4 regions of the Nonomuraea sp. CA-143628 genome follow, and region 1 is predicted to be linked to each of the others. Evidence: riboswitches for the same ligand, from Rfam matches in the RefSeq annotation. Region 1 holds a riboswitch; each other region holds the start of a gene.

Region 1 (2,188 bases):
CGTCGCGGGGAGATCGGCCGGATGGGGGCCCGGTTTTGCGTCAGATGTGCTCGGCGGGGTTCGCCGGGAGGTAGAAGTTCCAACTGCCGTGTCCCTCGTGGGCACCGCCTGCGGGGCAGTGTCCGTTGTCGGGGCGGCCATTCCACCAAAGGGTGTAGCACTTGTTGCAGAAGCGCCAGTTGTCCTGCTGCGTCGTCGGTGACATGTCCCCTCCTCAGTATCGAGAACCGGCTCGCTGTCCGGCCACCGTCAGTGTCTGAGGTGACGGCAGGCCCGTGACATCCCCAAACTTGGGGGGTTGCGGTCTGATGGGCAGATAAGGCAGCCATGCGCTGTTCAGCCCAACGTGATGGGCTTTTCGGCAAGACGCTGGTACGGGAGCGTAAGACGCCGACGAGCGCGCATCCGGAAGGACGCGCGCTCGTCGGCAGGAGAGCCCTCGATCAGGAAGTCGTCAGGCGCCGTAGCTCGGGTAGCCGTAGCCGACCACCTGGGACGTCTGCCGGACGCGCTGCTGGACGCTGCCGTTGCCGGTGTTGCCCTCGATCGTGGAGATCGTGCCGTCGTGGTTGTCCTTGACGACGAAGCCGACGTGCTCGATGTCGTCCAGGCTCTTGCTGCCGCCCCACGAGAAGAACACCACGGCGCCCGGCTTCGGGGTCGTGCCCCAGTGGTTGTTGCGGGCGAACCACTTCGCGTGCTCGACCGTGTAGGCGTCCCAGCCGATCATGCTGCGCGCGCCGGACTGGTCGCCGACCCACGAGACGAACATCGAGCACCAGGCGGCGTTCAGGTAGTCCGCCCGGGTGCCGCCGTCGCGCCTGAGGGTCTCCAGGGCGCGCGGGGAGTTCATGTACCACTTCTGGAACTTGGTGCCGCCGCCATAGGCGTTCTCAGTGGTGCCGACCTGGGCCTTGGCCAGTGCCAGAACCCGCGAGACCGTGGCCTTGGCCTTGAGCTCGCTCTCCGGGTGGCTCTTCGCGGCGGCGGCGTGTGCCGGAGCCGCGGCAGCGTGGGTGGCGGTGGTGTCAGCGTGGGCGGCGGACTGGCCGGCGAAAACGGCGGCCGCGACGCTCACGCCGAGGACGGCGTGAGCGAAGGTCGACTTGGTGCCACGAAAAAGATGGGACTTGGCCATCGAGGGGGTAACTCCTTGCTTCCATGCCGCTTACCGGGTTAGCTGACGGGTTCGGACGTGGAAGCTGTCCTACGGCACGTGACGTGCCGATACACCCCAAAGGACGGTGGGTCCCCGGTTCCGCGCGAGGCGGATTCAGCGGTCACAGGACGGTCCTGTGATGCCTTTGTGCGATGGTCTGGCAACGAACGGACAAACCGGACGTATGCCTCATATGACCACAAAGGTAATGCAAGTGGCAAGGGTCTTACAAATGGATAAACCCCCAGCTAGGAGAGTTGCCCCCTCGCGTCGGCCAGAAGCCCCATCATGGCAAGGCTTTCGTCAAGTGGCATGATCGCGGATTCGGTCCTGCCTTCGGTCATGGCGTCCCGTACCTCGCGCACCTCGCCGGCGTATCCGTTGTCCGCCGGATCGAGCACGAGCTCCTCGGTCTCCATCGACGGCCCGCTCAGCACGACCCGCTCCGGCGCCCAGAACGGCGCCTTGATGTGGGCGCGCATGTCGGTGCCCACCACGAGGGCGTCGTTCGCGTACGGGCCCAGCAGCGAGCACTCCACCAGAGCCCGCCTGCCGTCCGGATAGACCAGCAACCCGCCCGCCTCCGCGTCCACCCCCGAGGGCGCCAGCGAGCCCGTGACGTGCATCCGTGAGGGCATCCCGAGGAACAGCTGCGCCAGCCCGAACGAGTAGACGCCCAGGTCGAGCAGCGCCCCGCCGCCCAGCTCCGGCGCCCACAGCCGGTGCGCGGGGTCGTACGGGGCCTTGAAGCCGAACGACGCCTGGACCGAGCGGATCTCCCCGAACCGGGGATCGGCGGCCACCCGCTGGATGAGCGGATTGAACCGGGTCCACATGGCTTCCATCAGGAACACCCCGGCCTCGCGCGCGAGGCGGACCATCCGCTCGGCGTCGGCGACGGACGCGGCGAGCGGCTTCTCGCACAGCACCGCCTTGCCCGCCGCGATCGCCGCCTCGGCGACCTCCAGGTGCTGGGCGTGCGGGGTCGCCACGTAGACGGCGTCGACGCCGGGGTCGGCGCACAGCTCC
Region 2 (2,188 bases), 4.5 Mb from region 1:
GGAACTCGGCGATCTCCATGGAGGACCTCGCGGTCGTGCTGCTGGACGAGGCGGAACGACCCACGCACCACCGGGTCAGGTTCACCGCCGCGTACTGACGCCACCCGGCGCCACGAACGGCAGCCGGCATCGCTGACGTCAGCGGACGTCAGCCGCCCGCGCGGCGGGCCCGCACCATCCGGCGGCGGCATCAACGGTTCCCGATCAGCCGTGTGGTCTCGTCGTCGGCGGGGAAGTACGCCTCGACGGCGACCCCTTCGAGGGTGATGTCGAACGCCGCGCCGAACGTCGTGATCGTACTGAAGAAGCAGAGCTCGTCCCCCCGATGCGTGATCCGTACGGGCAGCGCGATGTCGGCGGGGTCGGGCAGCGGCGCCTCGCCATCGTCTCCATAGGCCAGCAGCTCCTCGTAGAGCGCGCTCAGCTCCGGATCCCCCGCACGGGTGACCTGCCTGGCGAGCCGGGGCAGCAGGAACCCGCGAACCTGCGCCAGGTTCCGCACGCGCGGCGCGAACCCGTCCGGGTGCAGGCCGAGTCGCATCATGTTCACCGGCGGCTCCAGGAGGGCCGGGGCCACGTCGTCGAGGAAGACGTTCATGGCGTCGTTGGCCAGGAGCAGGTTCCACCGGTGGTCCAGAGCCATCGCCGGATACGGCTCGTGCCCGCGCAGGATCCGCTGGAGCGCCTCGTGCGCCTTGCCCAGGTCGGGGTCGTCAAGCGGGCGCTCGGGGTAGATGGGCGCGTACCCGGCCGCGAGCAGCAACCGGTTGCGCGCACGGAGCGGCACATCGAGCTGCTCGGCCAGGCGCGACACCATGGACCGGCTGGGGATCGTCCGCCCGGTCTCGACGAAGCTGACGTGGCGCGCGGACACGTCGGCCTGGAGGGCCAGGTCGAGCTGCGTGAGCCCGCGCCGGTGCCGCCAGTCCCGCAGTAGGTCCCCTATCGGCTGATCCATGTGCATAGTGGCCGGTTCTACCTGGCCCGCCGGGGTGGTGTCGATTACCTGCCATGTCATGCCCGCCTCGTTGACTGCCCGATTTTAGACAGTTTACAAGCCTTTGACCGTTTTGTTAGTGTTCGTCCCGCCTAATCCACTCACCCGCGTGGAGCCGGGGACCCAAGTTCCCTCTGGGGCGAATCGGCATCGCCGTAGGGCCACTTCCAGGCCCGAGCCCGTCAGCTAACCCGGTAGGCCGTATGGAAGGACACAGCAGTGGCTCCCCTCGCCATCTGCCTGGCGGCTGCCGTCGCCGGGCTCACTCTGGCCGCTCCGGCTCACGCCGCCCCCACCACCCCGGCCGACCCCACCACCCCTGCCGGCCCCACCACCCCTGCCGGCCCCACCACCCCTGCCGGCACCGAGAGCAAGCCCGTCCAGCCGATAAGCCAGACCACTCCGGCCTGGAAGGTCGCCCTCAAGTTCGCCATGAAGAAGCGCGGCATCCCGTACGTCTGGGGCGGAACCAGCGACAGCGGCTACGACTGCTCCGGGCTCATGCTCAGGGCGTACGAGCGCGCCGGGATCGAGTTGCCGCGCACCACGACGGAGCAGTACGCCGCGTACTCCAAGAAGATCTCCTGGGACCACCTCAAGCCAGGCGACCTGGTCTTCTTCCACGGGCTCGGGCACGTGGGAATGATCTCGAAACCCGGATACATGGTGCACGCACCGCACACCGGAGACGTGGTCAAGGAGGAGAAGCTCTCCGACTGGCGCAGGGACTCGTTCGCGGGCGCCGTACGGCCGGACCCCAAGGGCGTGCGGCTCTCCATCGAGCAACGCAAGACCGCCATGCTGGCCACCAGCCTGCGGCCAACGGCGGGGGCCCTGCAGATCAAGGTCCGCTAGCGCCCCGGCTCAGCGACGGAAGCCGTCACGGCGTGCGGAACCCCCGGAAGGTCACGGGCTTGCGGGTCTCGAAGCCGAGCCGCTCGTACAGGGCGATCGCGCCGGTGTTCGCCTCGGCCACGTGGATGAAGGGCCGTTCGTCACGAGCCACGATCCGCGTGACGAGCGCACCGACCAAGCGGGCGGCATGGCCTCGCCCGCGTGCCTCGGGGGCGGTGCAGACGGCGCTGATCTCTGTCCACCCCGGCGGCCGGAGTCGCTCACCCGCCATCGCCACCAGGGTGCCGTTGTCGCGGACGCCGAGATAGGTGCCGAGTTCGCGGGTACGCGGCCAGA
Region 3 (2,188 bases), 4.9 Mb from region 1:
TTCCCCTCGTTTTCCGGAAATTTCGGGACTTACGGGGACGTCGGGGGGCTGAGTGAGGTCCGGCCGGGGGTGGGGCGGTGTGAGGTGGTGTGCTTCACCTCTGAGCATTCGTCGTCGTTCTCGCGGCTCTCCGACGAGCAGGTGGGCCTGGTCATGGAGGCGTGGGCCGACCGTACGGCCGAGTTGTCCGCGATCGAGGGCGTCGAGCAGGTGTTCTGCTTCGAGAACCGGGGCGAGGAGATCGGCATCACGCTGCCACACCCGCACGGGCAGATCTACGCCTACCCGTACGTGACCCCGCGGACCAAGCTCCAGCTCGGCGCGGCCGCCCGGCATCGGGGCGGCAACCTCTTCGCCGACGTGCTGGCGGCCGAGCGGGCCGCCGGGGTGCGCGTGGTGGCGGCCAACGAGCTGTGGACGGCGTTCGTGCCCGCCGCCGCCCGCTGGCCGTTCGAGGTGCACGTCTATCCGCACCGGCAGGTGCCGGACCTGGCCGCGCTGTCGGAGGAGGAACGCGCCGCCTTCGCCCCGCTCTACACCTCCGTGCTGCGGGCGCTCGACGGGCTGTTCGGCGTCGCCATGCCGTACATCTCGGCCTGGCACCAGGCACCGGTGCGGCAGGATCGTGACCTGGCCTATCTGCACCTGGAGCTGTTCAGCATCAGACGGGCGCCCGGGAAACTCAAGTATCTGGCGGGCTCGGAGTCGGCCATGGGCGCGTTCGTCAACGATGTCCTGCCGGAGGAAGCCGCACGCATGCTTAAATCACAGGTAGATCTCTAATTGGTTTCCGCTTGGAGTCGCATGACCTTGGATTTACCACTAATATCCCTTTTCAGCGCCGGCCGAAACGGTCGGTGCTGGCCTAATCCCGGGTGCGTGGCCCGGGAGCCGGGGACCCATCGCGTCTTGGGGTGAATCCACTCAGGTGGTAAGGCGGCATCTCCCTGCCCGAACCCGTCAGCTAACCCGGCCGGCATAGGGAGAGGAACCCTTCGTGGCGGCTGCGTCCCCCTCGAGTCTCGCCATCACTCTCATCACCACCGCTTCCATGGCCTTCGGCGCCTTCACGGCCACGCCCGCCGCCGCCGCCCCCAAGCCCAGCGAGGCCCAGCTCCGCGCGGAACTGAAGCAGCTGGACAAGAAGGTCGACAAGCTCATCGAGACCTACAACCTCAAGCGCGTCGAACTCGCCAAGGCCAAGCAGGATTCGGAAACGACCAAGAAACGGCTGGCCACGGCGGAGGCCCAGCTCGTCACAGCCCAGAAACGGGTCACCGAGCTCGCGCGCCTGCAGTACCAGAACGGCACCGGCGCGCTGCCGAACCTCACTCTGCCGACCGATGCCTCCAGCGCGGCGTTGCTGGACCACCTCGCGGCCGAGCAACAGGCGGTCGTGCAGGGCGTGGCCACCGCCCGTGACGAGAAGAAGGCGGCCGCGGACCAGGCGACCGCCCTGGAGGCGAAGATCCGCGAGGACGCGGCCAACGTGGCCAAGCAGCGGGACGACGCGCAGGGCGTCATCAAGGACATCCAGAAGAAGCTGAAGGGCCTCATCCCGTTCGGCCCCGGCCGCCGCTCGGACGGCAGCTGGGCGCCCGAACTGCCCTCAGGCACCGACAACATCACCGCCCGGATGCGGGTGATCCGCGGGCTGATCCAGAAGGACTTCGCGCTGCCGTACGAGGTGGGCTGCTTCCGCTCGGACGGCGGCGGCGGCGAGCACCCGCTGGGGCGCGCGTGCGACTTCATGATGAGCACCGGCGGCAGCATGCCCAGCGCGGCCAACCAGGCACTCGGCGACCGCGTGGCGGCCTGGGCGCTGGAGAACAAGGACAAGCTCGGGGTCAAGTACGTGATCTGGAAGCAGCGCATCAACCAGGGCTCGGGGTGGAGCTCGATGTCCGACCGCGGCAGCATCACCCAGAACCACCTCGACCACGTGCACATCTCGATGTTCTAGATCTGCCCGGCCGGGCGCGGTCAGTGGGTGCCTGGTCTGGGGATGCGGACACCGGCGGCGCGGAGCTTGGTCTCGACGAGCGCGATCCCCTGGGCCGCGGCCGATCCCCGCTCTTCGCCGTGATGGGCGATCAGCTCGTATCGGGTCGCGGCCTCGGTGCGGGCTTGCAGGCCGGTCACGATCTTCAGGTGTGCGGGATTGGCGAGGAAGTGGTCGGCCATCGCG
Region 4 (2,188 bases), 5.4 Mb from region 1:
GGCGCGCTGATCAGCCGGACGCGCGTCTACAAGCCGTGGCTGGTGGCGGCGCCGTTCCTGCTGGTCGTGGGCACGCTGCTGTGCGCCGGTCTGACGCTGGACACGCCGCCCTGGGTGCTCGTCGGGTGGATGGCGCTGATCGGCCTCGGCATGGGCCCGATGCTCTCCGGCCTGACCGTGGCCGTGCGGGACTCGGTGCCGCCCCAGTACATGGGTACGGCCTCGGCCAACCTGACCTTCTTCCGCCAGATCGGCGGCTCGGTCGCCCTGGCGCTGGCCGGCACCGCCTACACCTCTGTCATCGCCACCGAGGCGCCGCTGCACGGGCTGGCCGCCGCGCACGCCTCGGCCGCGGCCCTGGTCATCCCCTCGCTGGGTGTCGTGGGCGCCCTCGTGGCGCTGGCCGCCCTGATCGCCATGCCCGGTGCGCGGATCGACCGCGAAACCCCGCAGCCCAAGGTCGAGGCCAGTTTCGCGTCCTGAGCGCCGTCATGCGAAGCTGTCCTTGTCCCCAACACCAGGAGGTCCTCATGGCGGAAACACCGGAGCCGGAAGTCGACGAAACTCCCGAGGACGAGATGAAGCGCAAGTTCCGCGAGGCGCTGGAGCGCAAGCGTAACCAGCATGCCGACTCGAGCGCGGGTGGCAGGGGCAACGACCCTTCCAAGATTCACGGCGCTCACGGGCCCGCCGCCAGCAAGCGTTCTTTCAGGCGGAAGAGCGGCGGTTGACCTGAGCTTTTCTGGGGGTACGGCATGCCGTACCCCCTTTTTTCTTGACCCTCTAGGTAGATCTTCGCCCGTTTCATGGGCTTATGTTTGCCTTTGTCCGGTTTGCTCCCTATAGTTCATGGAGTTACCAGCCGGTGACTTTGGGGCTTCAACAGGGGAGTACCAACCGGCAGGCGCCGAATCCCGCTCGCGGGAACCGGGGAACCAAACGTTCCTTAGGGGTGAATCCGACCGCGGTCGGTAGGGCATCTCCACGTCCGAACCCGTCAGCTAACCCGGTAGGCGAGATGGAGAGGACACCTACCGCATGCGTAACCCCCGCGTCGTGCCGCCAGCCCGCGTGTTGTCGTCCGCCGACTGACCGGCGCCTTCCCCCGCTCTTCCACGCTCCGCGTAGCGCCCGTTTGGCGTTTTGCCCGGCTACGCCCATCTTTCGCGAGCGCAATCCCCTTGTTCCCGTATAAAGGACTTTGCTACTCCATGTCTGTTCGATCTGCCATGCTCACCGCCGCAGTCGTCGGTGCGATCTCCATCGGCGCAGGCACCGCCGCACACGCCGACACCGGCAGTGACAAGAAGGTCCTGCTCAAGGGCAAGACCACCGCGTCCTACTTCTGGGACGACTCCTCCGGCCGCGCCGGGGACACCGGGTTGCCGGCCAGCGGCAAGCCCATGCAGAAGGGGCTCGCCGCCAGCCCGAGCTGGCCGCTCATGACCGAGGGCTATGTCGTCTACAAGGGCAAGAAGATGCCCTTCTTCGTCGGCGACCGCGGCCCGGGTGTGCCGTCCTCCAGCGGCGTCATGCTCGACCTCGACGCCAAGACTTTCGCCGCCCTGACCGGTGGCCGCTTCAACTCCAGCACGCTGGGCGTGGACGGCAACGGTGGCGCGGGCCACATCAAGATCGACTACGTCATCACCAAGTGGGGTAGCGGCCCGGGCAAGAAGAACTACCCGCTGCCCTACTCGACCGGTTCGTACGCCGTCGTGGACCACAACCCCGCCAAGCCCCCGAAGATCGTGACCGAGGGCGACAAGCCCGCCGCGGTCAAGCCCGCTCCCGCCAAGGCTGTGCCGGTGGCCGCCAAGAAGGCCGACAAGGCTGAGGAGAAGATCGTCGAGTCGAACGCCATCGGTGGCGCCGCCGCGGCGGTCGCGCTGGCCATGTTCGGCGGCTCGACGGTCGGCCGCGAGCGGATCCGCAAGCTCGTCCGGCGCTGACGGCCGTCAGGTCCGAAGACGGTCTCGATGACGGCCGTCAGGTCTGGAGCCGACGGCCTTGATGGTCGTCGATTTCGAGGCTGACGGTCTTTGCGTCCCGGGAAACAGAATGTCATTCTGACCTCGTGACCACGCTTGCAGCCGCGAACGGCATCGAGATCGCGTACGAGTCCTTCGGCTCACCCGGCGGACGTCCCCTGCTCCTCATCATGGGGCTCGGCGCCCAGCTCATCCAC

The links. Region 1 has a riboswitch for cyclic di-AMP ahead of ACQP2T_RS36795 (CHAP domain-containing protein). Riboswitches for the same ligand answer to the same signal wherever they lie in the genome.
Region 2: it holds a riboswitch for cyclic di-AMP, as region 1 does, so the genes downstream of both, ACQP2T_RS16520 (C40 family peptidase) here and ACQP2T_RS36795 (CHAP domain-containing protein) in region 1, are expected to answer to the same signal.
Region 3: it holds a riboswitch for cyclic di-AMP, as region 1 does, so the genes downstream of both, ACQP2T_RS14890 (coiled-coil domain-containing protein) here and ACQP2T_RS36795 (CHAP domain-containing protein) in region 1, are expected to answer to the same signal.
Region 4: it holds a riboswitch for cyclic di-AMP, as region 1 does, so the genes downstream of both, ACQP2T_RS12610 (hypothetical protein) here and ACQP2T_RS36795 (CHAP domain-containing protein) in region 1, are expected to answer to the same signal.

Annotation. Positions count from the first base shown of each region.
Region 1 is NZ_CP192072.1:8,071,093-8,073,280, reverse strand. Features, by position in the region: gene ACQP2T_RS36800 (hypothetical protein) at 41-205, opposite strand; gene ACQP2T_RS36795 (CHAP domain-containing protein) at 455-1,138, opposite strand; cyclic di-AMP (ydaO/yuaA leader) riboswitch at 1,151-1,289, opposite strand; gene ACQP2T_RS36790 (Gfo/Idh/MocA family protein) at 1,408-2,188, opposite strand, start outside.
Region 2 is NZ_CP192072.1:3,536,989-3,539,176, reverse strand. Features, by position in the region: gene ACQP2T_RS16530 (NAD(P)-dependent oxidoreductase) at 1-98, shown strand, start outside; gene ACQP2T_RS16525 (helix-turn-helix domain-containing protein) at 191-1,018, opposite strand; cyclic di-AMP (ydaO/yuaA leader) riboswitch at 1,077-1,213, shown strand; gene ACQP2T_RS16520 (C40 family peptidase) at 1,217-1,852, shown strand; gene ACQP2T_RS16515 (GNAT family N-acetyltransferase) at 1,878-2,188, opposite strand, start outside.
Region 3 is NZ_CP192072.1:3,185,639-3,187,826, reverse strand. Features, by position in the region: gene galT (galactose-1-phosphate uridylyltransferase) at 1-783, shown strand, start outside; cyclic di-AMP (ydaO/yuaA leader) riboswitch at 853-993, shown strand; gene ACQP2T_RS14890 (coiled-coil domain-containing protein) at 998-1,963, shown strand; gene ACQP2T_RS14885 (MerR family transcriptional regulator) at 1,984-2,188, opposite strand, start outside.
Region 4 is NZ_CP192072.1:2,684,384-2,686,571, forward strand. Features, by position in the region: gene ACQP2T_RS12600 (MDR family MFS transporter) at 1-483, shown strand, start outside; gene ACQP2T_RS12605 (DUF5302 domain-containing protein) at 531-731, shown strand; cyclic di-AMP (ydaO/yuaA leader) riboswitch at 896-1,031, shown strand; gene ACQP2T_RS12610 (hypothetical protein) at 1,212-1,952, shown strand; gene ACQP2T_RS12615 (alpha/beta fold hydrolase) at 2,078-2,188, shown strand, end outside.